4 regions of the Enterobacter cloacae complex sp. HYC074_NIDB genome follow, and region 4 is predicted to be linked to each of the others. Evidence: predicted binding sites of a transcription regulator. Region 4 holds the regulator's gene; each other region holds the start of a gene.
What was found. Region 4 encodes PurR, which represses purine synthesis genes. Its sites were predicted from a motif close to CANGCAAACGTTTGCNTG; they were not measured.

Region 1 (7,433 bases), 1.4 Mb from region 4:
GCCACCCGGCGAAAAAAAAGCCCCTCGTTGAGGGGCTTTTTGCATTACAGCACTTTATGCGGGCCGAAACATTCGTAATGAATGTTGTCTTTATTCACGCCCAGGTCTACCAGCTGCTTCGCGGCATACTGCATAAACGCTACCGGCCCACAAACGTAGAACTGCATCCCCGGTGCGCTGAACGCCCCTTCATGCTGCCCTAAATTCATCAGGCCTTCGCTGTCGAAACGAGCCGCTGCGCGGTCGGCTTCCGTGGGTAAACGATACCAGGTATGCGCGGTAAAGTGTGGCAGACCCGCTCCCAGCGCTTTCACCTCGTCCGCGAAGGCGTGAACATCACCGTTCTCCGCCGCGTGGAACCAGTTAACCTGCGCGCTGTGGTTTGCTTTCGCCAGCGTATCCAGCATCGCCAGCATTGGCGTCTGCCCCACGCCTGCGGAGATCAGCGTCACCGGGGTATTCGTTTCAACGGCCATAAAGAAATCGCCCGCCGGTGCCGCCAGATGGACCACGTCGCCCACGCTGGCTTCGTTATGCAGCCAGTTGGATACCTGACCGCCTTCCTCACGTTTAACCGCAATGCGATAGCCTTTGCCGTCTGGCTTGCGGGTCAGGGAGTACTGGCGAATCTCCTGATGCGGGAAGCCTTCAGGCTTCAGCCAGACGCCCAGATACTGGCCCGGCTGGTAATCGGCAACTGGCTGACCGTCAACTGGCTCAAACTCAAAGCTGGTGATCAGTGCGCTGCGCGGGGTTTTCTCAACGATGCGGAAGGCGCGCGTGCCTTCCCAGCCGCCATTCTTGCTGGCGTTTTCGCTGTAGATCTGTGCTTCACGGTTGATGAATACGTTTGCAAGTACGCCATAGGCCTTCCCCCAGGCATCCAGTACTTCCTGGCCCGGGCTGAACATTTCGTCCAGGGTCGCCAGCAGGTGACTGCCGACGATGTTGTACTGCTCAGGTTTGATCTGGAAGCTGGTGTGCTTCTGGGCGATTTTTTCCACCGCAGGCAGCAGAGCCGGCAGGTTTTCGATGTTGCTGGCATAGGCGGCAATAGCGTTAAACAGCGCTTCGCGCTGATCGCCGTTACGCTGGTTGCTCATGTTGAAAATCTCTTTGAGCTCCGGGTTATGCGCGAACATGCGATCGTAGAAATGGGCGGTCAGTTTAGGACCCGTTTCAACCAGCAGGGGAATTGTGGCTTTCACGGTAGCGATGGTTTGGGCGTCGAGCATAGCAGCTTCCTTCTGATGTTACTTTAATGATGTATTTTAGATGCATCTTATAAAAATACCCCTGCAATGTAAATGGTTCTTTGCATCGTGAAAAATATGCATCACAAAGCTGAAAAGAAATCCGTTGAAAATGGTGAGAGCTTTATTGCTCAAACCCTTGCGTGGCGTGGAGGTAAACGTTTGCGTAAAATCGTTTGTCAAGACCTGTTATCGCAGAACTATTCAGTTATACTGTTGCCCGTCGTCCAACAGGACTGCCTTTTCAGGCCAAAAATTTACTTGTTAGCTGAGTCAGGAGATGCGGATGTTAAAGCGTGAAATGAACATTGCCGATTATGATGCCGAACTGTGGCAGGCTATGGAGCAGGAAAAAGTACGTCAGGAAGAGCACATCGAACTGATCGCCTCCGAAAACTACACCAGCCCGCGCGTGATGCAGGCGCAGGGTTCTCAGCTGACCAACAAATATGCTGAAGGTTATCCGGGCAAGCGCTACTACGGCGGTTGCGAATACGTTGATATCGTTGAGCAGCTGGCTATTGACCGTGCGAAAGAACTCTTTGGCGCTGACTACGCGAACGTCCAGCCGCACTCTGGCTCTCAGGCTAACTTCGCTGTTTATACCGCGCTGTTGCAGCCGGGCGATACCGTTCTGGGTATGAACCTGGCGCAGGGCGGCCACCTGACTCACGGCTCCCCGGTTAACTTCTCTGGCAAACTGTACAACATCATCCCTTACGGTATTGATGAGTCCGGTAAAATTGACTACGAAGACATGGCGAAGCAGGCCAAAGAGCACAAGCCGAAGATGATCATCGGTGGCTTCTCTGCTTACTCCGGCATCGTTGACTGGGCAAAAATGCGTGAAATCGCTGACAGCATCGGCGCGTACCTGTTCGTCGACATGGCGCACGTTGCCGGTCTGATTGCCGCTGGCGTTTACCCGAATCCGGTTCCACATGCGCACGTTGTGACCACCACCACCCACAAAACCCTGGCGGGTCCACGCGGTGGGCTGATCCTGGCGAAAGGCGGTGACGAAGAGCTGTACAAAAAGCTGAACTCCGCCGTATTCCCAAGCGCCCAGGGCGGCCCGCTGATGCACGTTATCGCCGCGAAAGCCGTCGCGCTGAAAGAAGCGATGGAGCCAGAGTTCAAGGTTTATCAGCAGCAGGTTGCTAAAAACGCCAAAGCGATGGTGGAAGTGTTCCTGAATCGTGGCTACAAAGTGGTCTCTGGCGGGACTGAAAACCACCTGTTCCTGCTGGACCTGGTTGATAAGAACCTGACCGGTAAAGAAGCTGACGCAGCCCTCGGCCGCGCCAACATCACCGTGAACAAAAACAGCGTGCCAAACGATCCGAAGAGCCCGTTCGTGACCTCCGGTATCCGTATCGGTTCTCCGGCCGTAACTCGTCGTGGCTTTAAAGAAGCGGAAGTAAAAGAGCTGGCGGGCTGGATGTGTGACGTTCTGGACAACATCAATGACGACGCGGTTATCGAGCGCGTTAAAGGTAAAGTGCTGGACATCTGCGCACGCTTCCCGGTGTACGCATAATTCTCTGCGTTGCAGAACTGAAAAAGGCCGCTCATGCGGCCTTTTTTTATGGGCTAACGTCGATCGAGGGAGATGGCCCCCGGCCCGGTAATCGCCAGCAAAATAAATGCGCCAGCGATACTCACATTTTTGTAGAAGTTAATCATATTTGGCAGGACCGCATCGCCCGTCATATCCCAGTAGTGGTGACCAATCACCGCCGTTCCCAGCGTATAGAAGACAAAGATCACCGCGAGAGGGCGGCTGAAAAAGCCCAGCACGATTAGAATCGCGGCGGGGACTTCCATCACCACCGCAATAATCGCGGCCAGCATGGGCATGGGGGCGCCGAGCGACGTCATATACTGAACGGTGCCGCTAAACCCCGTCAGCTTGGGATAACCGAAAATAATAAACAGGACCACGATAGCAATGCGGGCAATTAAAAGCAGGAGAGAACGAGAGGAGCCGAAATCGAAATAACGTAAGCTGTTCATGGCAAACGACCTCTTCAGGCGATGTCTTATAAACGTAATACAGTTTTACCGCTCTCGCCATACGCTGTCCGGCTGGTGATGATGTTAATTTTTAGTTAATTTATAGCGCGCTAACGACTTGCTAAAGTCAGGGATTAACGCCAGACTATCGCCTCCATTTCGGGAGGGATTCATGGTCTTGCATTCCACGCGCTGGCTGGCGCTCAGCTATTTCACCTATTTCTTTAGTTACGGTATTTTTCTGCCTTTCTGGAGCGTCTGGCTCAAGGGAATTGGTCTGACGCCTGAGACCATTGGCATCCTGCTGGGCGCGGGGCTGGTGGCACGTTTCCTGGGTAGTCTGCTGATTGCGCCCCGCGTCAGCGATCCCTCCTTACTGATTAAAGCGGTGCGAATTCTGGCCCTGCTGACGCTGGTCTTTGCCGCCTGCTTCTGGGTTAGCCACCAGTTTGCCTGGCTGATGGTGGTAATGGTTGGCTTTAATCTGTTCTTCTCCCCGCTGGTGCCGCTGACGGATGCCCTGGCGAACACCTGGCAAAAGCAGATCACCATGGACTATGGCCGCGTGCGCCTGTGGGGATCGATTGCCTTCGTGATCGGCTCTGCGCTGGTCGGGAAACTGGTCAGCCTCTATGACTATCGTGCCATTCTGGCGCTGCTAACGCTCGGCATCGCCTCAATGCTGCTCGGTATGTTGCTGCGTCCGTCGGTGATGCCGCAGGGCGAAAGCCGCCATCAGGAGAGCGCCGGCTGGCCCGCCTGGCGCTCGCTGGTGGCGCAAAGCTGGCGTTTCCTGGCCTGCGTCTGTCTGCTTCAGGGGGCGCATGCGGCCTATTATGGCTTCAGCGCCATCTACTGGCAGGGGGCGGGTTACTCGGCTTCTGCGGTAGGCTACCTGTGGTCGCTCGGCGTGGTGGCGGAGGTTATTATCTTCGCGCTGAGCCAAAAACTGTTCCGTCGTTTCGGGGCGCGTGACCTGCTGCTGCTTTCCGCCGTGTGCGGCGTGGCGCGCTGGGGCATCATGGGCTGGACGACGGAGCTGCCGTGGCTGATTATGGCGCAAATTCTGCACTGTGGAACCTTCACCGTCTGCCATCTGGCGGCGATGCGCTACATCGCGGCGCGAGAGGGTGGGGACGTTATTCGTCTTCAGGCGGTCTATTCAGCGGTGGCGATGGGCGGCAGTATTGCGGTGATGACCGTATTTGCCGGTTTCCTCTATCAGCACCTGGGGCACGGTGTGTTCTGGGTGATGGCGCTGGTCGCTTTACCGGCCATCGTTATTCGCCCTAAAGTCGCTGCTCGCACGTAACTACGATTCGAGCATTACGCGAATGTGTTCCTGCTGCTGCGTGTTCAGGGTCTCAACGGCATGAATGAGCGGCGGCGAGAACAGCGGCAGGGCGGTTGGATAAGGCGTAATAACCAGCGCCGCCTCGCGGGGCGCGCCCTCCTTCTTAAACGCCTCCAGGCTAAGATAACGAATATTGAGCGGCAGCAGCGTCAGCTCGCGAAGCTGCTGCTCAATTAACTCTTCACAGGCTTTATTTTCCCCCGTTAACAGGACCACCTGTTTTTCATGCAGATCGGTCTCCTGCATCAGCCAGGCACCAAAAATCACCGCCACCAGAGCCATCTCTTCACCGGAGAATCGCAGACCAAATTCGGCTTCCAGCTCAAACAGCGCCTCTTTAGTGGTGCGCAGCAGCCGGGGGTATAAACGGTGGATCTCTTCCGGCAGACTGTTGTCGATGCCGATGTCAAACAAGGAGCGGTCCAGCGCCTGAGCCAGATGGATATAAAGCTGATCGGTCAGACCTTGCTCATCGCTGAAGTTCATCCCGGTTTGTGCCCGGAAACGGGCAATCATACGCACGATGGCGCGACGCAGGCGCTGATCCTGCTGGTGTTTATCCATCACCGGGTCGGGTGTGCGAAGCATCATAAACAGCAGCGCCAGGAACAGCTGTTCATCGCTGTGCGTTCCCTGCGGGACGCGCCGTTTCCAGTGGCGGACAATTTCCTGCGCCGTAAAGTATTCCCCTCGGGACTGCGTCCAGCTGCGCTGAACGGGCGAAAACTCCGGCGTATTGCCCAGATGATGCTGAATCAGACAATATTGCAGATAGAGCTGTAAAAATTGTACGTCGCGGGACTCAAACTGGCGCTGAAGCTTGCGCGCACAAAAGTTGATAAGCGCCCGAAGGTTCGCATCGTCATAAAGCGGGCGGGCAATGCCGTGCTGTTTGAGCGCGGTTTTTAAGGCAGGAGTAAACTGTTGGGCGACAAAATGTGGACACAGCCGAAGCGCCCTGCGCAGCCAGTGCAGCAGGCACAAACGTTGATTAAGGGCGGAACCCTCAATTCGGTAGCAGCCATCATGGTGCGTGACGATATCAAGCCGATGATAGCGCTGGATTTCATCGCGCGTCTCGGCTATATCTTGCCGTGCCATGACGTCGTCCACGCCGTTGGCAGCGATTATGCTCTGTGCGGTGATGGCAGCATCGGGCAGGTAAAGCATCAAAAGCACCTGGCAGCGGCGCTGCGAACTGGAAAGCACAGATGGAATTTCAAGCGTCGTCATCATCTGTCGGGTATCCAGTGTGAATGTTTGATAAGAATAGCTAAAGGATGGGCGCTGAAAAGCGCACCGGCAGGCCTTTCACTCAGGATTGCTGGCGAACATCACAGAATTTTTGACGTGAGGAACAGATGCAAATAGTTAAACAAAGCGCGGTAGCGTTATTTTTGGCGGTTTTCACTTTCGCCGCCGGCGCACATCCTCACAGTTTTATCAGCCTGAAAACCGAACTGGTGACGGACGGCACGCAGCTCAGTGGCCTGAAGATGCACTGGACGATGGATGAAATCACCTCCGCCGACCTGCTGTACGATGCCGGAAACGCAAAGCCCGGCGATGAGATCTGGAAAAAGCTGGCGGCGGAGGTGATGGCCAACGTGCTGGGTCAGCACTACTTCACCGAGTTCTGGCACAACGGACAAAAGGTGAAATTTCTTAACCGTCCCACGGAGTACGGCATGACCCGCGAAGGTCATCAGGCGGTGCTGACGTTCGTGCTTCCGCTGGCGCATCCTCAGCCGCTGGCCGGGCAGAAGTACACGTTTTCCACGTTTGACCCTACCTATTATGTCGATATGCGCTATGACAATGACAGCGACGTACGGCTGCCGGACGCGCTGCAAAAAAGCTGCAAAATTGGCGTGCACACCCCTAAACCCAGCGAAGAGACGCTGAACTTTGCGATCTCGCTGGATAAAGCAGATGCCCCGCCTGAGGACATGGAGCTGGGTAAACAGTTCGCGCAGGAGGTGACGTTACAATGTCAGTGATCTTCTCTCCCGTCAGTAAGCCGCGTCGCTGGCTGCACCTCTGGCCTCTGGCGCTCTTTTTGTTGTTAGCGGTTGGCGGCGCGCTCTGGCTGTGGCAGGCATGGCCGCAGGTGATGGTGAAAAGCGTCCTCTGGCAGCGGGAAGTTAATCAGCAGATGAGCGTGCTGCTGAAAGCCGTGGCGGATAATCCGACCAAAGCGGGCGGCGCTCTTCTGGCGTTCAGCTTTATCTATGGCGTGCTGCATGCCCTGGGACCGGGGCACGGCAAAATTGTCATCACGACCTGGCTTGCTACGCATCCGTCGAAGCTGAAATCGAGTATCGGCCTGACGCTGGCTTCTTCTTTACTTCAGGGCGGTGTGGCGATTGCGCTGGTCGTGGTCGTCCTCTCGCTGCTACAGCTGCCGGCTCGCCAGCTGCATATGAGCAGCTTCTGGCTGGAGAAGGGGAGTTACGCGCTGGTAGGCGTGCTGGGGTTGATCCTCTGCTGGCGGGCGCTGAAAAAATTGCGCGCGTTGCTGCAAAAACCAAAATTCAAAGCCTTTACGCCGCATCACGTTCACCATGAAAACTGCGGGTGCGGGCATCAGCATCTGCCGACGCAGGAACAATTACAGAATGGTGACGACTGGCGTGCGCGTCTGATGATTGTGCTCTCAATGGGGATGCGTCCGTGCTCGGGCGCAATCATGGTGCTGTTGTTCAGCAAAGTGACAGGCGTATTTGGCTGGGGCATGCTCTCGGCGCTGGCGATGGCGGCGGGAACGTCTCTGACGATCTCTTCGTTAGCCTTGCTGGTGCACAGCTTCC
Region 2 (7,433 bases), 930 kb from region 4:
CCCGCAGAAGATGCCAGTTCCTGTCATGCCAGCCTGTCCAGTCGACAGCGATAACACAGAAGGGCATCACGGAGGTGATGGCATGTGTGAGGTGGTGCTGAATACGGGGAATATCACGCTGGAGAGCGGTATTGCCCAGGGCACGGTCAACCCGTTTAATTTTATTTTTGACGTGCGCCCTGCCGGGCAGGGTTCGTCCCAGGCTGGTCAGGGTCAGTCTGGCGCCGTGGGTGAGGGCAACAGCCATGGAAACAAGGACATTAACCCGAAAGCTGTGAATGTCCGGTAAAGACGCGGAGAAAAATTTCTGGCAGACTGTCTGTAAAGGCACGATGAGGTCTCTTCTGATTTGTTAGCGCAACCAGTAGATCACACTTCATCGTGCTTTTCATTTTTCTGGGGAACCCTCAGCCCTGTGGGAGAGGGTTAGAGTGAGGAGAAAATTACTTACGACGCCAGGTGGTTCCCTGCGGGCCATCTTCCAGAATAATGCCCATCTCGGTCAGACGGTTACGCGCCGCATCCGCCGCCGCCCAGTCTTTCGCCTGACGCGCTTCCAGACGCGCTTTAATCAGTGCTTCAATTTCCGCCACTTCGCCGTCGTCCGCCTGCGCGCCGCTTTGCAGGAACACATCCGGCTCCTGCTCCAGCAGGCCGAGCACGGAAGAGAGCTTACGCAGATGAGACGCCAGCGCATTGGCCGCCGCCATATCTTCTGACTTAAGGCGATTCACCTCACGCGCCATGTCGAACAGCACGGAATAGGCTTCAGGGGTGTTGAAGTCGTCGTTCATGACCTCAACGAAGCGGGCTTCGAACGCCTCGCCGCCTGCGGCTGGAACAGACTTGTCGGTGCCGCGCAGTGCGGTATACAGACGCTCCAGCGCAGCGCGCGCCTGCTTCAGGTTCTCTTCGCTGTAGTTCAGCTGGCTGCGATAGTGGCCAGACATCAGGAAGTAGCGCACGGTTTCCGCGTCGTAATACTTCAGCACGTCGCGCACGGTAAAGAAGTTGCCCAGCGATTTCGACATCTTCTCGCGGTCAACCATCACCATCCCGGAGTGCATCCAGTAGTTCACGTACTCGCCGCCGTGAGCACAGGTGGACTGCGCGATTTCGTTTTCGTGGTGCGGGAACATCAGATCCGAACCGCCGCCGTGGATGTCGAAATGGTTTCCCAGCTGCTTGCAGTTCATCGCGGAACATTCAATGTGCCAGCCCGGACGCCCTTCGCCCCACGGGGATGGCCAGCTCGGTTCGCCCGCTTTGGACATCTTCCACAGCACGAAGTCCATCGGATTACGCTTCACGTCAACCACGTCCACGCGCGCACCGGCCTGGAGCTGGTCCAGATCCTGGCGGGAAAGCGCACCGTAGGTTGGGTCCGTCGGCACCGAGAACATCACGTCGCCGTTGTCCGCCACATAGGCGTGACCGCGCTCGATCAGCTTTTGGGTGATATCAATGATTTCATGGATATGGTGGGTCGCACGCGGCTCGCTGTCCGGGCGCAGAATATTTAAGGCGTCAAAATCCTTGTGCATTTCGGCGATCATGCGATCCACCAGCGCGACAAAGCTTTCGCCATTTTCATTAGCACGTTTAATGATTTTGTCGTCGATGTCGGTGATATTGCGCACATACTTCAGGTTGTAGCCCAGGAAGCGCAGGTAGCGTGACACCACGTCGAACGCGACAAAGGTACGGCCATGGCCGATGTGACAGAGATCGTAAACCGTAATACCACACACGTACATGCCGACTTCCCCGGCATGGATAGGTTTAAATTCCTCTTTTTGGCGCGTCATTGTATTAAAGATTTTTAACATCGAAGATTCCATGTAAACACGTGTGTGGATTGTTTGTTCCTTATAATACCCATAATTCGGAGTACGGTCAGCACACAATGCAAGGTGATCGTGTCCTGTGGTTATGCTATAACAAGCCCCTATATGTGACCCGAGCACGGGTCGACGCACCACAATAACGGAACAGGATGCAAAAATGGTTACTTTCCACACTAATCATGGCGATATCGTAATCAAAACCTTTGATGACAAAGCGCCTGAAACAGTTAAAAACTTCCTGGACTACTGCCGCGAAGGTTTCTACAACAACACTATTTTCCACCGTGTGATCAACGGCTTTATGATCCAGGGCGGCGGTTTCGAGCCTGGCATGCGCCAGAAAGAGACGAAAGAAGCGATCAAAAACGAAGCGAACAACGGCCTGAAAAACACCCGTGGTACGCTGGCAATGGCCCGTACTCAGGCGCCACATTCTGCAACCGCACAGTTCTTCATCAACGTAGCGGACAACGACTTCCTGAACTTCTCTGGCGAAAGTCTGCAAGGCTGGGGCTACTGCGTATTCGCAGAAGTGGTTGAAGGGATGGACGTGGTCGACAAGATCAAAGCCGTTTCTACTGGCCGCAGCGGTATGCACCAGGACGTTCCTAAAGAAGACGTTGTGATTACAAGCGTGACCGTCAGCGAGTAATTCGTGGCTACACTCTTTATTGCGGATCTACATCTGCAAACAGAAGAACCGGCGATAACCGCCGGTTTTCTGCGTTTTTTACGCGGTGAAGCGAAAAACGCCGACGCGCTGTACATTCTGGGCGACCTGTTTGAGGCCTGGATTGGCGACGACGATCCGAACCCGCTGCACCGTGAGATGGCTGCGGCCATTAAAACGCTGGTGGATTCCGGCGTCCCCTGCTATTTCATTCACGGCAACCGTGATTTCCTGATCGGCCAGCGCTACGCCCGCGAGAGCGGCATGACGCTGCTGCCGGAAGAGCAGGTGCTAAACCTCTATGGCCGCAATATTCTGATCATGCACGGCGACACGCTCTGCACTGACGATACTGGCTACCTGGCGTTTCGCGCCAAAGTTCACACCCCGTGGATCCAAAAAGTGTTCCTCGCCCTGCCGCTGTTTATTCGCAACCGCATCGCCGCCAGAATGCGCGCGGGCAGCAAGGCCGCCAACAGCAGCAAATCGATGACCATCATGGACGTCAACCCGCATGCGGTGGTGAAGGTGATGGAGAAGCATCGCGTTCAGTGGCTGATCCATGGCCATACCCATCGTCCCGATGTGCATTCCCTTATCGCCAACGGCGAGCCCGCCCATCGCGTGGTTTTAGGGGCCTGGCACAGCGAAGGATCGATGGTCAAAGTCACGCCGGAAGGTGTTGAACTGATCGCCTTCCCGTTTTAACCCTCCCCGTCTTTTCGCCCATTTCCCGACCACGCAACCGTTTTCCTTGCCGGTATTACATGCTATTCTCTGTGCCCTCGAAAGCAGTGTGTTCCGCACCACAGGAGTTTTAAGACGCATGTCTTCCCGCAATAATCCGGCGCGTGTCGCCATCGTGATGGGGTCCAAAAGCGACTGGGCTACCATGCAGTTCGCCGCCGAAATCTTTGAAATCCTGAATGTTCCGCACCACGTCGAAGTGGTTTCCGCGCACCGTACGCCGGATAAACTGTTCAGCTTCGCCGAAAGCGCCGAAGAGAACGGTTACGAGGTGATCATTGCCGGTGCGGGCGGCGCAGCACATCTGCCGGGCATGATTGCCGCCAAAACGCTGGTGCCGGTACTGGGTGTTCCTGTGCAAAGCGCCGCGTTAAGCGGGGTTGATAGCCTTTACTCTATCGTCCAGATGCCGCGCGGTATTCCTGTCGGTACGCTGGCGATTGGTAAAGCGGGTGCGGCAAATGCCGCCCTGCTGGCCGCGCAGATCCTGGCGACGCATGATAAAGAGTTACATCAGCGTCTGGCGGAGTGGCGTAAAGCCCAGACCGACGAGGTGCTGGATAACCCGGATCCGCGGGGTGCAGCATGAAGCAGGTTTGCGTTCTTGGTAATGGTCAGCTTGGCCGGATGCTGCGTCAGGCCGGTGAGCCGCTGGGTATTGCCGTCTGGCCCGTCGGGCTGGATGCCGAGCCGGAAGCCGTGCCGTTCCACCAGAGCGTGATCACCGCCGAAATTGAACGCTGGCCGGAAACCGCCCTGACCCGCGAGCTGGCGCGCCATAACGCCTTTGTAAACCGCGACGTGTTTCCGATCATTGCCGACCGCCTGACGCAAAAACAGCTTTTCGACAAGCTCGGCCTCGCGACCGCGCCGTGGCAGCTGCTTTCCGATAAGCGCGAATGGGATGACGTCTTTGCGATGCTGGGAGACCTGGCGATTGTGAAGCGTCGCGTCGGCGGCTACGACGGCCGCGGGCAGTGGCGCCTGCGCGCGAACGACACCGCCGAGCTGCCGGATGACTGCTACGGCGAGTGCATCGTTGAGCAGGGCATTAACTTTAGCGGTGAAGTGTCGCTGGTGGGCGCGCGCGGGCATGACGGGCACACCGTTTTTTACCCGCTAACGCATAACCTGCATCAGGACGGAATTCTGCGCACCAGCGTCGCCTTCCCGCAGGCCAATGCTGACCAGCAGGCGCAGGCGGAAGAAATGCTCTCTGCCATCATGCATGAGCTGGGCTATGTGGGCGTAATGGCGATGGAGTGTTTCGTCACGCCGTCGGGTCTGCTGATCAACGAACTTGCGCCGCGCGTGCACAACAGCGGTCACTGGACGCAAAACGGCGCCTCCATCAGCCAGTTCGAGCTGCACCTGCGCGCCATCACTGACCTGCCGCTGCCGCAGCCGGTGGTGACCAGCCCGTCGGTGATGATCAACCTGATCGGCACCGATCTGAACTACAACTGGCTGAAGCTGCCGCTGGTGCACCTGCACTGGTACGACAAAGAGGTACGTCCGGGGCGTAAGGTCGGCCACCTGAACCTGAACGATATCGACACGGACCGCCTGAGCGCTACGCTGGAAGCGATTGTTCCCCTGCTGCCGCCAGAATACGCGAGCGGCATTGTCTGGGCGCAGTCAAAACTGAAGTAAGTATCCCCCGCCGGGGAGTTGACCTTCCCCTTCCCCGGCGTACAATTCCCGCCCATTGCTGCTCAGTTTTCTTCTGGAATCACCATAAACGATGGAACGGACTATCGCGCGATCCTCGCGTCCGATACCCCTTTAATCGACGTTCGCGCGCCGATCGAATTTGCCCAGGGTGCGATGCCCGCCGCACTCAACCTGCCCTTAATGAACGACGACGAGCGTGCCGCCGTCGGCACCTGCTATAAACGCCAGGGTCCGGACGCCGCGCTGGCGCTCGGCCATAGCCTGGTCAACGGCGAGACGCGAGAGGCGCGCATCAACGCCTGGCGGGAAGCCAGCCTGGCCCATCCTGAGGGCTACCTTTGCTGCGCGCGCGGTGGCCAGCGCTCACACATCTCCCAGGCCTGGCTGAAAGAGGCGGGAATCGATTATCCGCTGATCCGCGGCGGCTATAAGGCCCTGCGTCAGACGGCGATTCAGGTGACCATTGAGCAGTCACAAAAACCGATGGTGCTTATCGGCGGCTGTACCGGAAACGGTAAAACGCTGCTGGTTAAGCAGCATGCGCAGGGCATCGATCTGGAAGGGCTGGCGCACCATCGCGGCTCATCATTTGGTCGCACGCTCACCCCGCAGCTTTCCCAGGCCAGTTTTGAAAATCACCTTGCCGTCGAACTGCTAAAAAAAGACGCCGCGCGCTGGGTGCTGGAAGATGAAGGCCGGATGATTGGCTCTAACCACCTGCCGGAATGCCTGCGCGACCGCATGGTTGACGCCCCTGTCGTTGTCGTCGAAGACCCCTTTGAAGTCCGCCTGGAGCGCCTGCGCGAAGAGTATTTCGACCATATGTGGGCCGATTTTTCTGCTGCCTACGGCGAGAAAGCGGGCTGGAAAGCGTATAGCGAATATCTGCATCACGGCCTGTACGCCATTCGTCGCCGTCTGGGGCTGCAACGCTTCGCGGAATTTACCGCCCTGCTGGATGCCGCGCTTGTCGAGCAACAGCGTACTGGCAGCACTGACGCGCACTTCAGCTGGCTTGTGCCGCTGCTGAAGGATTATTACGACCCGATGTACGGCTATCAGCTGGAGAAAAAGGCGGAGAAGATTGTGTATCGCGGGACGTACGAAGAAATTGCTGAGTGGCTCGATCGCTGAAAAATAAAGCCGGGTGGCGAGGTAAAAGCAAAACGGCAACCTGGGTTGCCGTTTTTAATGTTTTTTCCCTCTCCCCGTGGGAGAGGGTCAGGGTGAGGGCATCAGGCCGCACCCTACATGACAACTTAGAAGTCGTAACGCAGACGCACCAGGTTCATGTCGCCCAGGTTGTCGGTGCTGGAGGTGAACACGTGTTCGTAATCCACGCGGAAACCGTAATCCAGCTGGAAGCTGATACCCACACCGTTGTCGATGCGCTGGTAGTTACGGCCATTCACGTACTCGATACGGTCGCCCATGAAGTACGGCTGGATGGATTTCACCGCATACTGACCAACAGGGAACTTGTAACCCGCAAAGTATTCAATACCCCATGCATCACCGGCGAAGTAGTCGTTAACGGACACTTTTTTGGTGGTCAGGAAGTTTTGATACCAGCCGCCGCCTGCGGAGAAGGTCCAGTTATCCGGCGTCCAGCTCAGGGCGGTACCAAGGATGTTCTGGTCGTAGGATTTGCTGTCGCCGTTGTCCGGGTTACGCATGTCCGCGCGGGTGTAGTTCCACGCTGCGCCCCAGGTCAGATCGGTGGTCAGGTGATAATCGATACCCAGTGAACCGCCGCCTTTACGCTTGTAGCGCAGGCCGTTGCCCGGCAGGTATTCGCTGTCTTCAAACAGGTAAGAGGCGTAGATGTCAGCATCGCCCACGGTTTTCTTGTACTTCAGCATCTGGCGTGAACGGTAAGAGCCGTCGTAGTCGCCATTAATCCCGTTACCTGGCGCCTGACCAATCATGTCGTAGTCCCAGATATCGGTTTTTGCGCCCACCACGTCATAGTACACGCTGTTCTGCTGGCCGAAGGTCAGCGTACCCCAGGTGTCGCTCTTCAGACCGGTGTAGAGCATACGGCGTGAAGTATCGTGCGCGCCGTCGGCGTAGTGGTTATCCCAGTTAAACTGCGCCGGAATGTTCACACCCAGCTCGTAGTAAGTGATCCAGCTGATGTCATCGAACAGGTAGTAGTCTGCCGCGAAACGGAAGCGGGTACCGCCGTCAAAGCCGTTGCGCTTGTAGCCGTTTTTGCCGTCATCGCCGGTCATGTTCTGGAACTGAGGACGAATACTACCGCCAACGGTGAAGTTCAGGCGGCTCAGCGGGTTACCCGCCTGCGGATCCTGTTTCAGAAGAGTGATTTCCGCCTGGGATGCGAAAGAAGCCAATGCCACTGCTGCGCCGATCGTTGTCGCCAGCGCTGTTTTTCTTATAGTCATTCTTTTTCCTTGATAGACACGCTACTAAATATTTAGCTGGTGAATATTAACCGGAAAAATTCGGGCTGTGTGGGCGGGTTTTTAATGTTT
Region 3 (7,433 bases), 2.4 Mb from region 4:
CGCTGGTATCGTCACCGACGATCACAATCACCGCTTTTTGGCCGGTGGCATCGGAATAGACGTGCATATTGTTCGCCTGGGTACCCAGCTTACCGCTCTGGTCGGTCATGTCCGCGGGCAGAGAGAAACTGAGTTTGCCATCCATCAGGCTCACCGGCTGACCGGTGGCGTTGCTTTCTGCTGACGCGCCCTGAGCAGGCGTTTTGGTGTCGCTGTTATCACAGGCTGCAAGGCCAACAACCAGCAGGCCAATCCCGACATATTTAACCAGATTGCGCATTGACTTCTTCCTTTCGATAAACGGCCATAACGGCTCATTCGTTCATCTTATCACAACTGATAAAGCGAACCCTTAACCTGCCTGCAATGCGGAGATTTCAGATTTATCTGCCAGCCTTTTCAGCAGCATATTCAACAGTACGCCGTACATCGGCAGGAAGAAGACCAGGCTGATAAGCACCTTAAAGGCGTAGTCCACCAGAGCGATTTCCATCCAGTGTTCTGCCATGAAGGCGTCCGGGCTGCGCCAGAAGGCGATGAAGAAGAAGGCCAGCGTATCGCTCACGTTACCGAACAGCGTGGAGGCCGTTGGCGCCATCCACCAGCGATGGTTTTGACGCAGGCGGTTAAACACGTGGACATCGAGGATCTGCCCCAGGGCGTAGGCCATAAAGCTGGCGGTGGCAATACGCGCGACGAACAGGTTGAAGTGCGTCAGCGCTTCGAAGCCCTGCCAGCTTCCCATGTAAAACAGCGAGGAGATGGCGTAGGAGACAAACAGTGCCGGGATCATCACCGCAAAAATAATCCGCCGCGCCAGCGGTGCGCCAAAAATACGCACGGTTAAATCCGTCGCAAGGAAAATAAACGGGAAACTGAACGCGCCCCAGGTGGTATGGAAACCAAAAATGGAGATGGGGAGCTGTACCAGATAGTTACTGGAGATGATCACCAGCAGATGAAATAGCGAAAGCCAGAACAACGCCTTGACGCGCTGCGATTGTGTAAAGGAGTTCATATTGTACCTTTTTGATTAATATTTGGGGTGAGGGAACCCAATAAAGCCGCCGCATGATACTGCTTTGACGACACTTTGCAATGGCTAATTTTCACGCAATCGTTAACCTGGTTTGCATTGGCGATAGCGGGGCGTAAACTACAGCCGTTTTTACCTGAACGAGAAGAAAATGACCGACCTGTTTTCCAGCCCAGACCACACGCTTGATGCTCAGGGCCTCCGTTGCCCGGAGCCGGTAATGATGGTGCGTAAAACCGTCCGTAACATGCAGAGTGGCGAAACGCTGCTGATCGTCGCCGATGACCCGGCTACCACCCGTGATATCCCCGGCTTTTGTACCTTTATGGAACATGAGCTGGTGGCGCAGCAAACCGAGACCTTGCCGTACCGGTATTTGATTCGTAAGGGGTAAGTGCGGCCTGACGCCCGGCGGCGCTTCGCTTGCACGGGCCTACGGGTGTAGTAGGTCGGGTAAGGCGCAGCCGCCACCCGACAAGTACTCATCACAATTTCGAACCATCGTTTCAAAATTTCGCGCTTTTTGTGAGGCGCTTCACCCTCCCTTTTCCAGCCGTAGTCTAATTTTTAAGCGTCAAAAATTAAAACATCGTTTTAACGCTTATCTCACTACCCTGGAGTTGACTTAATGAAAACGACCCTCAAGCCGTTACTGGCCGCGCTGTGTCTGACTGCTTTCGCCTGCACCGTTTCTGCCCAGACCATTAAAGCCGCCGATGTGCATCCCGAAGGCTACCCGAACGTGGTGGCGGTCCAGCACATGGGTGAAAAACTCAAACAACAAACCGATGGCAAGCTGGAGATTAAGGTCTTCCCCGGCGGCGTGCTGGGGGATGAAAAGCAGATGATTGAGCAGGCGCAGATGGGGGCGATCGACATGATCCGCGTCTCCATGGCACCGGTGGCTGCCATCCTGCCGGATATCGAAGTGTTTACCCTGCCCTACGTATTCCGCGATGAAGACCACATGCACAAGGTGATTGACGGGGATATCGGCAAGCAGATCGGCGACAAACTCACCGCCAACCCGAAATCGCGTCTGGTCTTCCTTGGCTGGATGGATTCCGGCACCCGCAACCTGATCACCAAAGAGCCGATCGTCAAACCGGACGATCTGAAAGGGAAGAAAATCCGCGTGCAGGGCAGCCCGGTGGCGCTGGCCACGCTGAAAGCGATGGGAGCGAACTCGGTGGCGATGGGCGTCAGCGAGGTTTATAGCGGCATGCAGACCGGGGTGATCGACGGCGCGGAGAACAACCCGCCAACCTTTATCGCCCATAACTATATGCCGGTCGCCAAAAACTACACGCTGAGCGGCCACTTTATCACCCCGGAAATGCTGCTCTACTCCAAAGTGAAATGGGAGAAGCTCAGCGCTGACGAACAGCAAAAGATCCTGACGCTGGCCCGCGAAGCGCAGTTCGAGCAGCGCAAGCTGTGGAATGCGTATAACGACCAGGCGCTGGCGAAAATGAAGGCCGGCGGCGTGCAGTTCCACGACATCGATAAAACGGTGTTTATCAAGGCGACAGAGCCGGTGCGCGCGCAGTATGGCGATAAGCATCAGGATCTGATGAAAGCCATCGCTGACGTTCAGTAAGCCGGAGTACGTATGTCCGAACTCTACCTGAAGTGGATGGACCGTCTGTACCTGCTCGCCATGGTGGTGGCGGGTCTCTCGCTACTGGTGATGACGATTGTGATCCCCATTGGCATCTTCTCTCGCTATGTGCTCAATCGCGGCGAATCCTGGCCGGAGCCGATCGCCATTATCTGCATGGTGACGTTTACCTTTATCGGCGCGGCGGTGAGCTATCGCGCCGGGTCGCATATCGCGGTCAACATGCTCACCGACCGCCTGCCCGCGTCGCTGCAAAGAGTGTGCGCGCGAGTGGTAGATCTGCTGATGCTGCTCATCTCCGGCCTGATGTGCTGGTACAGCTACTGGCTGTGCGTCGAGCTGTGGGAGCAGCCGGTGGCGGAGTTTCCGCTCCTGACCTCCGGCGAAAGCTATCTGCCGCTGCCTGTCGGGTCGGCCATTTTGATCCTGTTTGTGCTTGAACGCCTGCTGTTTGGCTCGCAGGAAAACCGTCCGGTCGTGCTGATCGGCAATCACAGTTAAGGGGTGAACAATGGATGCGTTTGTTTTGTTATTCACCCTCGCCATTTTGCTGGCGCTGGGGATGCCGGTGGCCTTCGCCGTCGGCTTAAGCGCCGTGGCGGGCGCGCTGTGGATTGACCTGCCGCTGGAGGCGCTGATGATCCAGATCACCAGTGGAGTGAATAAATTTACCCTGCTGGCGATCCCGTTCTTCATTCTTGCCGGGGCGATCATGGCGGAAGGGGGTATTGCCCGACGGCTGGTTAACTTCGCGTACGTTTTTGTCGGCTTTATTCGCGGCGGGCTGTCGCTGGTGAACATCGTGGCATCAACGTTCTTCGGCGCGATTTCCGGCTCGTCGGTGGCGGATACGGCGTCTATCGGCAGCGTGATGATCCCGGAGATGGAGAAGAAGGGCTATCCGCGCGAATACGCGGCGGCGGTGACGGCCAGCGGGTCGGTGCAGGCGATCCTGATCCCGCCCAGCCACAACTCGGTGATTTACTCCCTGGCGGCAGGGGGAACGGTTTCCATCGCCACGCTGTTTATCGCGGGCGTGCTGCCGGGCCTGCTGATGGGCGTGAGCCTGATGGTGCTCTGCCTGTGCTTCGCCCGCAAGCGCGGCTATCCGAAGGGGGACAAAATCCCGTTCAGGCAGGCGCTGAAAATCATGCTCGATGCCCTGTGGGGGCTGATGACGGTGGTGATTATCCTCGGCGGGATCTTGTCCGGGATATTCACGGCGACCGAATCTGCCGCCGTGGCCTGCCTGTGGGCGTTTTTCGTCACTATGTTTATCTACCGCGACTATAAATGGAGCGAACTGCCGAAGCTGATGTGCCGCACGGTGAAAACCGTCACCATCGTGATGATTTTGATTGGCTTTGCCGCGGCGTTTGGCGCGGTAATGACCTACATGCAGCTGCCGATGCGCATCACCGAATTCTTCACGTCGCTCTCCGATAACAAATACGTGATCCTGATGTACCTCAATATCATGCTGCTGCTGATTGGCACGCTGATGGACATGGCGCCGATCATCCTGATCCTGACCCCGGTGCTGCTGCCGGTGACCAATTCGCTGGGGATCGACCCGGTGCATTTCGGGATGATCATGATGGTAAACCTGGGGATTGGGCTGATCACGCCGCCGGTCGGATCGGTGCTGTTCGTGGCGAGCGCGGTGAGTAAGCAGAAGATCGAGCACGTGGTGCGGGCGATGCTGCCGTTTTACGGTATGTTGCTGGTGGTGCTGGGGATGGTGACGTACATCCCGGCGATTTCATTGTGGTTGCCGGGGCTGCTAGGGATGCAGTGATGCGTGCGGCCTGATGCCCTCACCCCGGCCCTCTCCCGCGGGGAGAGGGGGCAAACACGAGAAACGGCAACCCGGTTGCCGTTTCACTTTTACCTTTGGCGCAACAGCCGCAACGCGTTCGCCGTAACCAGCACCGTCGCCCCCGTATCCGCCAGTACCGCCAGCCACAGTCCGGTCATGCCGAGCAGCGTGGTGACCAGGAAAATCCCCTTCAGACCCAGCGCAATGCCGATGTTCTGCCGAATATTGGCGCGCGTCGCCCGCGCAAGATCTATCATCTGCGCCAGCCCGGTCAGGCGGTTGTGCGTCAGCGCCGCGTCGGCGGTCTCCAGCGCCACGTCGGTGCCGCTGCCCATCGCAATGCCGATGGTGGAAGCTTTCATTGCCGGGGCATCGTTTATCCCGTCCCCGACCATCGCCAGCGGGGCGTTGCTGTTCAGCTCGGTTACCGCGCTGACTTTATCCGCAGGCAACAATCCGGCCTTAAACTCCAGCCCCAGCTCACCGGCAATCGCCGCCGCCGCGCGCGGATTATCGCCGGTCAGGATCACGCCCTGTACTCCCAGCCTGTGCAGCGCGTCGACGGCGTCTTTCGCATCGTCACGCAGGGTGTCGCGCAGCGCCAGCATGCCCATCGGTACACCGTCCTGCATCACGGCAACGACCGTCTGCCCGGCCTGCTCTAATGCCTCAACCTGTGGATTCGGGAACGCGCCTGCCGCGGCGATCAGCACTTTTTTGCCTTCGACCACAGCCTCAATCCCTGACCCGACCAGCGCTCGCTGGGCGGTTGCCGGAGGGATGTTCAGCCCGCGCGACTGCGCTTCTCGCACAATCGCCTGCGCCAGCGGGTGAGTGGAGCCCTGCTCCACGGCAGCGGCCAGCGTCAGCAGGGCGTCTTCACTGATGTCCTGCGGATACACGCCGGTCACCTGCGGCTTGCCGACGGTCAGCGTGCCGGTTTTATCGAAGGCGATGTGCTGAACCTGGCTCAGCTGTTCCAGCGCCGCGCCGCCCTTAATCAGCGCCCCGCGACGTGCCGCCGCCGCCAGCCCTGAGGTAATCGCCGCCGGGGTGGAGATCACCAGCGCACACGGACAGCCGATCAGCAGCAGCGTCAGCCCTTTGTAAATCCAGCCCTCCCACGGCGCGCCGAAGCACAGCGGCGGGACGACGGTGACCAGCAGCGCCACCAGCATGATGGCGGGGGTGTAAATCCGGCTGAAGCGATCGATAAAGCGTTCTACCGGCGCGCGGCGCTCCTCGGCCTCTTCAATCAGCCTGAGGATGCGGTCGATGGCGCTGTCGCCCGGTTCGGAAAGGACCGTCAACTGCACCAGTCGGTCGACGCTGGTGGCGCCCGCAGGCACCTTTTCACCCGCCGCGCGCGCTACCGGGATGGATTCTCCGGTCAGGGCACTTTCGTCAAAACTTGCGGTGGCAGTAACGAGGGCCCCATCGGCTGGCAGGCGTCCGCCTGCGGGCACTTCAATCACGTCGCCCGGGCGCAGGGTGTTGATGGCGACCGTTTCACGCTGACCATCAATAACCCGCGTGGCGGTTTCCGGCTTCAGCGCCATCAGCGCGCTCACCCCTTTACGCGCCCGGCTCGCCGCCCAGCCCTCAAGGCGTTCGCCAATTAAGAACAGCAGCAGCACCATCGCCGCTTCCGCCGTCGCGCCAATAAACAGCGCCCCGATAGCCGCCACGCTCATCAGCGTTTCGATGGCAAACCAGCTGCCGCTTCTCATCAGACGCAGCGCCTGACGCGCAATCGGGAACAGGCCAACCAGCGTGGTGGCGATAAACGCCAGGTTGCCGAATGGGTGGTTGATCTGCTCCAGCCCCCAGCTCAGGGCCATCATGATGATGAGGGTGATAAGGGGCAGATTTTCTTTTAGCGGGGACGTTTTTTCTGCGGGCGCCGTTTCGCTGCGCAGGGTATAACCCGCTTTGCTGACGGCGGCTTCAACCTGTCTGCTGACGTCGTTTTCGGCGCTGACCAGCAGCTTTTCGGTAGCGAACAGCACCTGAACGTGATTCACGCCTGGCACCTGCTTCACCGCATTTTCCACTTTGCGGGCGCAGGCCGCGCAGTCCATGCCGTTGACCACCCAACTGTAGCGGTTGCCGCTTTCAGGCAGCGCTTCGGTCTGGGTTTCGCACGCGCCCTCGCAGCAGCAGTCCTCTTTTGGCGGAACCGGGCTGAGCTTAAGTGCCGAGAATTGGGGAACTTTTTTAGGTGTTTCTGGAGTCGACATGGCAGTCTCCGGTAATGATAATTTTCTCATTAACCGCAGCATACACTCTGGAGTCGACTCCAGAGTCAAGCGTTATTTAGATATACAGCGAACGCACAATCAGGAAGTGTCCGGCAAAGTAACAGGCGGCGGAAATCGCATTATCCGCACGGAAGCGGCGACGATAGTGGCTGCCCAGCCAGACGATATTACCCAACAGCAACAGTGCGGCACCGAAGAACGCAGACATTGCAGGCGCCGTCGGACGGAAGAACCACAGCTCGCCCGCCAGCCACACCATCACCAGCGTCATAGCGATAAACGTACAGACCGGCAGACGCATCTCTTCCAGACGCGACCAGATCACCGCGATCAGCAGGGCGCCAATCACCAGCAGCACCAGCGGCAGCGGCCAGAAGAAGGAGAGCGTCATCTGGCTGGCAAAGTAGATGGTATAGAGCAGATGTGACAGGAAGAACGCCCCCACGGCGTACAGCAGGCGCTGACGCGGCAGCAAGGTTAAGGCATCGCCAATCAGGGAAGCACACAGCCCCGCGAGGACAAGATAGCTAACGGCGTTAAACATCGGGGCCTGCCAGGCAAGCAACAGCAGGAGTAATAGCGTGACGGGTTTAAATAACCAGCGCTGCCAGGCTGGGCCACGGTAGGACGCATCGACGTAAAGCCATGCGGAAAAACAGACAGCGATAAATGACCAAAGCATATTAACTCCCTGTA
Region 4 (7,433 bases):
CGCCAGAAAGTGCGCGAGCGCTTCCACGGCGTGATTATCGGGGCGGGCGCGTATACGGCAGAGAAAGCTGAAGATCTGATCGGGAAAGGCCTGATCGACGCCGTGGCCTTTGGCCGTGACTACATTGCTAACCCGGATCTGGTTGCCCGTTTGCAGAAGAAAGCCGAACTGAACCCGCAGCGCCCTGAAAGTTTCTATGGCGGCGGCGCGGAAGGTTATACCGACTACCCTTCACTGTAATCCCGCTTTGTACATTGATAGCGGCGACCTTTCGCCGCTATACTAAAACATCGTTTCTGTTCAAAAAGATAATCCATTCCACTGGTTAATGAGGAAATTATGCGCCTACTTCACACCATGCTGCGCGTTGGCGACCTGCAACGTTCCATCGATTTCTACACTAACGTTCTGGGCATGAAGCTGCTGCGCACCAGCGAAAATCCGGAATATAAATACTCTCTGGCGTTTGTCGGTTACGGCCCGGAATCTGATGAAGCGGTCATCGAGCTGACCTACAACTGGGGCGTGGACAGCTATGAGCTGGGTACGGCTTACGGCCACATCGCGCTGGAAGTGGATAACGCCGCCGAAGCCTGCGAACGTATCCGCAGCAATGGCGGTAACGTCACCCGTGAAGCCGGTCCGGTTAAAGGCGGCACCACCGTCATTGCGTTTGTGGAAGATCCGGACGGTTATAAAATCGAACTGATTGAAGCCAAAGACGCTGGTCGCGGTCTGGGCAATTGATCCCGCTGGGCGCACTATGCGCCCGTTGTTTTGCTGCATCCCCACTCAAAATTTGCCATAATGCGCACTGCTTTTTCCCCTTGTAAGAGACCCTGATGTCCGATAACGCTCAATTTACCGGTCTGTGCGACCGTTTTCGTGGTTTTTATCCCGTTGTCATTGATGTTGAAACAGCCGGATTTAACGCTAAAACCGATGCGCTGCTTGAGATTGCCGCCATCACGCTGAAGATGGATGAACAGGGCTGGCTTGTACCGGACACCACGCTGCATTTCCACGTTGAACCCTTTGAAGGGGCAAACTTACAGCCAGAGGCGCTGGCCTTTAACGGTATCGATCCGACAAACCCGCTGCGCGGGGCGGTAAGCGAATACGAGGCGCTGCACGCCATTTTCAAAATGGTGCGCAAAGGCATGAAAGAGAATGACTGTAGCCGCGCCATCATGGTAGCCCACAACGCTACGTTCGATCACAGCTTCACCATGGCTGCCGCCGAGCGCGCCTCGCTAAAGCGTAATCCATTTCATCCGTTTGTGACCTTCGACACCGCCGCGCTGAGCGGCCTGGCGCTGGGGCAAACCGTGCTCTCGAAAGCCTGCATCACGGCGGGTATTGCGTTTGACGGTACCCAGGCGCATTCCGCGTTATACGACACCGAGCGTACGGCGGAGCTGTTCTGTGAGATCGTCAACCGCTGGAAACGTCTGGGCGGCTGGCCGCTGCCGATGGGCGACGAGGCCGATCTTCAATCGTAGGTTGGGTTATCAACAGCCCCACAGGACAAAAAAAAGCGACCAACATAATGTGGTCGCTTTTTTATAGCCGCAGAAAACTTATTCTGCGTCCGGCTCTTCGGTTTTATACTTCGCCGCAGTCTCTTTGATCAGCTGTTGCAGTTCGCCGCGCTGATACATTTCAATCAGGATATCGCATCCGCCAACCAGTTCACCATCAACCCACAGCTGTGGGAAGGTCGGCCAGTTTGCGTATTTTGGCAATTCAGCGCGAATGTCCGGGTTTTGCAGGATATCAACGTAAGCAAAACGCTCACCACAGGCGGACAGCGCCTGAACCGCTTGCGCGGAGAAGCCGCAGCTTGGCAGCTTCGGAGAACCTTTCATGTACAGGAGAATCGGGTTTTCAGCGATCTGGCGCTGAATTTTTTCAATAGTGGTGCTCATGTCTTGCTTCCTTTAACTTCTGTTACGGCATCAGTCTGACATTGTAGCGGGTCAGGCCGACATCGGAAAATAACATTTTTGTCACGTCTAATTATTTTATCGCTTATCGCATAAAGTTGCATTGCTAATGTCGTTTATCGCCAGACGGGGTGCGGTTTTGCTTAAGGAGCGAACAGGAGTGCGTCAGAATGGTGAATTTTTTTGCACTTGCTAACGAAACATAATTTTTGAATGAAAAATGCTATTAACTTCTTCTGATTTTATGGATTAGAATCGACAGGTTTTGTAAATCTCACGCGGGTATGCATTGTGGCCTGCATTTATCAGGGGACTGCCCAGTGGCGCGGATAACTAAAATCTCGATGACGCTCTGTGCTTTACTGTTTACCACACTCTCATTTACGCCAGCGGCGAACGCCTCTGAACAGGCGCGGCATTCTGCTGTACAAAAAACGCATCTGGCAAAATCCACAGAACGTAAGAAAAAAACCACCAGTAAAACAGTAAAGAAGAAAACCACCGCTCAGACCAAAAAGACCGCCTCCAGTAAAACCAAAACTCTCCGTTCCGGCACGCACAAAACCACCCGAACAACCGCCAGCCTGGTGAATGAAAAATGCACCGTGCGCAAAGGCCATAAAACGAAATGCGCAAAAGTGACGAAGCTGGCTGACGTGCATAAAGCGCGTATGCAGAAAGCGCAAAAAACGGCGATGAACAAACTGATGGGGCAAATAGGTAAACCGTATCGCTGGGGTGGCACCTCTCCGCGCACCGGTTTTGACTGTAGTGGGCTGGTTTATTATGCCTATAAAGATCTGGTGAAGTTTCGCATTCCACGCACCGCCAATGAGATGTACCATCTGCGCGACGCCGCCCCTGTAAACCGTGGCGAACTGCAAAATGGCGACCTGGTGTTCTTCCGCACCCAGGGACGCGGTACGGCAGATCACGTTGGGGTGTATGTGGGTAACGGTAAATTTATCCAGTCACCGCGCAGCGGTCAGGACATTCAGATCACCTCTCTCAGCGAAGATTATTGGGTGCGCCACTATGTGGGTGCGCGCCGCGTGATGACGCCAAAAACCATCCGCTAGCCCCTGCCCTGCCGCCCTTGTGGCAGGGTAAGTTCCTCTTTTGCATACCCTTTCAATTTGCTATCCTGTCCTTGTTGTCTGTAGGGTTATTGGCAACGTATAAAACTATAAGGAGAGAAGCAATGTCGTTCGAATTACCTGCACTACCGTATGCAAAAGACGCCCTGGCCCCGCATATTTCCGCGGAAACCCTGGAGTACCATTACGGCAAGCATCACCAGACCTATGTCACCAACCTGAATAACCTGATCAAGGGCACCGATTTTGAAGGCAAAACGCTGGAAGAGATCGTGCGCAGTTCAGACGGCGGCGTATTCAACAACGCCGCACAGGTGTGGAACCACACCTTCTACTGGCACTGCCTGGCCCCGAATGCAGGCGGAGAACCTGACGGTGAGCTGGCGGCAGCGATTAACGCCGCGTTCGGCAGTTTCGCGGATTTTAAAGCGAAGTTTACTGACGCAGCCGTTAAAAACTTTGGCTCCGGCTGGACCTGGCTGGTAAAAGAGGCTGATGGCAAACTGGCTATCGTTTCCACTTCTAATGCGGGTACCCCTCTGACCACCAGCGCCACGCCGCTGATGACCGTGGACGTATGGGAACACGCCTATTACATTGATTACCGTAATGCGCGCCCGAACTACCTGGAACACTTCTGGGCACTGGTTAACTGGGAATTTGTTGCGAAGAACTTCGCCGCGTAAGAGACACGCAGAAGGGGCAGCCCTTCTGCGTTTTTGTTTATTCCGCCGTACACACCGCTTGAGGCTGTTTACGACCAGACATTATCACCAGCAGCAGGCCGAGTGCGGCAATGATCGCCCCCATCACCGGCACAAAGCTATAACCCAAACCACCGGAGATCACCGCCCCGCCCGCTGCGGCCCCCAGCGCATTGCCCAGGTTAAACGCACCGATATTCACCGATGAAGAGAGCCCCGGCGCTTCGTGTGCAACGCGCATTACGCGCATCTGCAACGGTGGCACCACGGCAAAGGTTGCGGCGCCCCACACCACCATGGCAATCGCGGCACCCACTTCGTTACGCGCCAGCCACGGAATCGCCACCATGATGACAATCAGCAGCGTTAAAAAACCTTTCAGCGTCCCACTCACGGAGCGGTCGGCAAATTTCCCGCCGAGATAGTTGCCAATCGAGAACCCGACACCAATCAGCACCAGCATCGCGGTAACAAAGAGTGGCGTTGCGTGGGTTATGTCGTGCAGCACCGGGGAGATATAGGTGTAGAGCGTAAACATCGCCCCGGCCCCCAGCACCGTGGTGAGCAGCGCGGACAACACCTGAGGACGCATCAGCACCGCCAGCTCTTTACGTACTTCCGGACGTTCTCCAGCACTTCCTTTCGGCAGTGAGAAGAACAGCGCAACCATCGCGACCACGCCCAGTCCGGCGGTTGCGAGGAAAGACATACGCCAGCCGATGGCTTCTCCCAGCCAGGTGGCGGCGGGAACGCCGCCGATATTAGCGATGGTGAGGCCCATAAACATAGTGGCTACCGCGCTGGCCTGCTTATGTTTTGGCACCACGCTGGCAGCAACAACCGAGCCCAGTCCGAAGAAGGCGCCATGGTTGAGGCTGGTAAGAATGCGCGAAAGCATCAGAGTGGTGTAATCGGGCGAAATCGCGGAAAACACATTGCCGAGAGTGAAAATCGCCATCAGGAAAATCAGCGCGTTGCGGCGCGCACGGTGCGAAAGCAGCAGCGTCATCAGCGGCGCGCCCACCATCACGCCGATCGCGTAGGCGCTAATTAACATACCGGCCGCAGGGATAGAGACGTCTACCCCCCGGGCGATAACAGGCAATAACCCCATCGGGGAGAATTCAGTGGTGCCAATCCCAAAGGCGCCAATCGCCAGGGCCAGCAGGGGAAAATTGATTTTCATGAAGAGGCTCCGGATACCGTGCCATAACCCGGCACAGAACTAAGAAGTCAAAAGCATGACATCAATCACAAAAAATGAGAAGTTAACATTTTGGCAAAAGATTTTTGCCGGAGAGGTAACAATAGCGGCAAGAGAGGGAGAAGGTTCTCCCTCCGCCTGAATCAGTGCAGTGCAGCGGTTAAACCACCGGCAACAATCAGAGCAAGAACAACAATGGTGGTAAACAGCGAAAACTTCAGATCGGTACTCATCAATTTTTCTCCTTTTATTCACCCTACGAAAAGTGAGCTTGCTCATTTTTACACAGTTCAGGTCAAAAATCTTCCAGGATTTAAACGGATATCCACTTTACCTCTTCCCCTTTTCATCAAGATAGGACAAAATTCCACGCTAAATTTATTAGCGTACCGGCCACTGACCCCCTCCTGACGTCCTGTGTCGTTTTCCCGGCGTGTCGCAACTCATGTTTGCGTAATATGGGTGAGAGAAGGCAAACGTTTACCTTCAATTTTTTCAGGAGCTTAGGATATGGTCTGGAGTGACATTTAATGGCAACAATTAAAGACGTAGCAAAACGCGCAAACGTTTCCACTACAACCGTATCACATGTTATTAACAAAACGCGTTTCGTCGCTGAAGAGACGCGTAATGCCGTCTGGGCGGCAATCAAAGAACTGCACTACTCGCCAAGTGCCGTCGCCCGCAGCCTGAAGGTTAATCACACCAAATCGATTGGCCTGCTGGCCACCAGCAGTGAAGCGGCCTATTTTGCTGAAATCATCGAAGCCGTTGAAAAAAACTGCTTCCAGAAAGGCTATACCCTGATTCTGGGCAATGCGTGGAACAACATTGAAAAACAGCGCGCTTACCTGTCAATGATGGCGCAAAAGCGCGTCGACGGTCTTCTGGTAATGTGTTCTGAATACCCTGAGTCGGTCCTTTCCATGCTGGAAGAGTATCGCCACATTCCGATGGTGGTCATGGACTGGGGCGAGGCGCGCGCAGACTTCACCGACTCCGTTATTGATAACGCCTTTGAAGGCGGCTACATGGCGGGGCGTTATCTGGTAGAACGCGGTCATCGTGAAATTGGCGTGATCCCGGGACCTCTGGAGCGTAACACCGGTGCTGGCCGTCTGGCCGGTTTCATGAAAGCGATGGAAGAGGCGCTGATCACCGTGCCGGAAAACTGGATTGTTCAGGGCGACTTCGAGCCGGAGTCAGGCTATCGCGCCATGCAGCAGATCGTCTCCCAGCCGCATCGCCCTACCGCGGTGTTCTGCGGCGGTGACATCATGGCGATGGGCGCGCTATGCGCGGCAGATGAACTCGGCCTGCGCGTCCCCCAGGATATCTCGGTGATCGGCTATGACAACGTGCGCAACGCCCGCTTCTTTACCCCGGCGCTGACCACCATTCACCAGCCGAAAGATTCGCTGGGTGAAACGGCCTTCAACATGCTTCTGGACAGGATCGTCAACAAGCGTGAACAGTCCCAGTCCATTGAAGTTCACCCGCGCCTGATAGAACGCCGTTCCGTTGCGGACGGTCCGTTCCGCGACTACCGTCGTTAATCACTTTCCGGGGCCAGCTATGCTGGTTCCCGCAACCACTCCCGGTTCAGCGTTTCGCTGTCTCCCAGATAATCCAGCAGCCAGGCCATGGCGGGCGAGACGTCGTTTTGCTGCCACGTCAGACAGCATGCGGCATCCGGGAAGGGGTTTTCCAGCGTCAGAGCCACCCACTCTCCCGCGTCGATGCGCGGGCGCGCAAAATGCACCGGCACCATGCCAACGCACAGCCCCGCGCTCAGACAGGTGGCTGACGACTCCCAGTCCGGCGCGACCACGCGGCGCTGATTATCCAGCAACCAGGTAATGCGCTTGGGCAGCGAGCGGGAGGTATCTTCCAGCACCAGCGAGGGCCAGTTGCGTAATGTGTCATCGCTCAGCGGCCCTTCCAGCGCTGCCAGCGGGTGATCGCGCGCGACCACGCAGGTCCAGCTCAGCATGCCCATGTCGCGAAACGCGTAGCGCCCACCAACCGGGATCGCCTGGGTTGCACCAATCGCCATCTCCGCCCTGCCGTCCGCCAGCGCATCCCAGACGCCGTTGAACACTTCCTGCGAAACACGCAGTTCGACGTCGGAAAAATGACGATAGAAATCGACGATCATCTGCCGGGTCCGCTCCGGCTTAACAATGTTATCCACCGCGATAGCGAGATGCCCGCGCCAGCCGTTGGCGATCTGCTGGCACTGCTCACGGGTGATCTGCATTTTTTTGATGACAGACCGCCCTTCCTTCAAAAACCACGCTCCGGCAGGCGTGAGCTCCACGTCGCGATGACGCCGCTCGAACAGCGGCACCGCCAGCCACGCTTCCAGCTGACGCACCGTGTAACTGATCGCCGAGGGAACGCGATGCAGCTCCTGGGCGGCGCCGGTAAAGCTGCCGTTACGCGCCACGGCATCAACCACTTCAAGGGAATAATCTGACCA

Region 1: glyA (serine hydroxymethyltransferase) is a predicted target of PurR. The motif match lies at 1,405-1,422, and genes of this name have one in related genera.
Region 2: purE (5-(carboxyamino)imidazole ribonucleotide mutase) is a predicted target of PurR. The motif match lies at 3,256-3,273, and genes of this name have one in related genera.
Region 3: tusA (sulfurtransferase TusA) is a predicted target of PurR. The motif match lies at 1,111-1,128, and genes of this name have one in related genera.

Annotation. Positions count from the first base shown of each region.
Region 1 covers NZ_CP114214.1:3,526,810-3,534,242, reverse strand. The annotation lists gene hmpA (NO-inducible flavohemoprotein) at 45-1,235, opposite strand; gene glyA (serine hydroxymethyltransferase) at 1,540-2,793, shown strand; gene O1724_RS17085 (DoxX family protein) at 2,847-3,269, opposite strand; gene O1724_RS17080 (3-phenylpropionate MFS transporter) at 3,442-4,581, shown strand; gene csiE (stationary phase inducible protein CsiE) at 4,582-5,859, opposite strand; gene O1724_RS17070 (DUF1007 family protein) at 5,985-6,623, shown strand; gene O1724_RS17065 (nickel/cobalt transporter) at 6,614-7,433, shown strand, end outside.
Region 2 covers NZ_CP114214.1:1,170,639-1,178,071, reverse strand. The annotation lists gene O1724_RS05655 (IS4 family transposase) at 1-247, opposite strand, end outside; gene cysS (cysteine--tRNA ligase) at 444-1,829, opposite strand; gene ppiB (peptidylprolyl isomerase B) at 2,005-2,499, shown strand; gene lpxH (UDP-2,3-diacylglucosamine diphosphatase) at 2,503-3,225, shown strand; gene purE (5-(carboxyamino)imidazole ribonucleotide mutase) at 3,344-3,853, shown strand; gene purK (5-(carboxyamino)imidazole ribonucleotide synthase) at 3,850-4,917, shown strand; gene mnmH (tRNA 2-selenouridine(34) synthase MnmH) at 5,002-6,072, shown strand; gene O1724_RS05620 (porin) at 6,198-7,343, opposite strand.
Region 3 covers NZ_CP114214.1:4,453,992-4,461,424, reverse strand. The annotation lists gene O1724_RS21730 (DcrB family lipoprotein) at 1-280, opposite strand, end outside; gene O1724_RS21725 (7-cyano-7-deazaguanine/7-aminomethyl-7-deazaguanine transporter) at 353-1,018, opposite strand; gene tusA (sulfurtransferase TusA) at 1,188-1,430, shown strand; gene O1724_RS21715 (TRAP transporter substrate-binding protein) at 1,665-2,636, shown strand; gene O1724_RS21710 (TRAP transporter small permease) at 2,649-3,158, shown strand; gene O1724_RS21705 (TRAP transporter large permease) at 3,169-4,455, shown strand; gene zntA (Zn(II)/Cd(II)/Pb(II) translocating P-type ATPase ZntA) at 4,545-6,716, opposite strand; gene O1724_RS21695 (lysoplasmalogenase) at 6,793-7,419, opposite strand.
Region 4 covers NZ_CP114214.1:2,101,384-2,108,816, reverse strand. The annotation lists gene nemA (alkene reductase) at 1-240, shown strand, start outside; gene gloA (lactoylglutathione lyase) at 340-747, shown strand; gene rnt (ribonuclease T) at 843-1,502, shown strand; gene grxD (monothiol glutaredoxin 4) at 1,581-1,928, opposite strand; gene O1724_RS10440 (C40 family peptidase) at 2,267-3,025, shown strand; gene sodB (superoxide dismutase [Fe]) at 3,148-3,729, shown strand; gene O1724_RS10430 (MFS transporter) at 3,767-4,933, opposite strand; gene cydH (cytochrome bd-I oxidase subunit CydH) at 5,095-5,184, opposite strand; gene purR (HTH-type transcriptional repressor PurR) at 5,482-6,507, shown strand; gene punR (DNA-binding transcriptional activator PunR) at 6,525-7,433, opposite strand, start outside.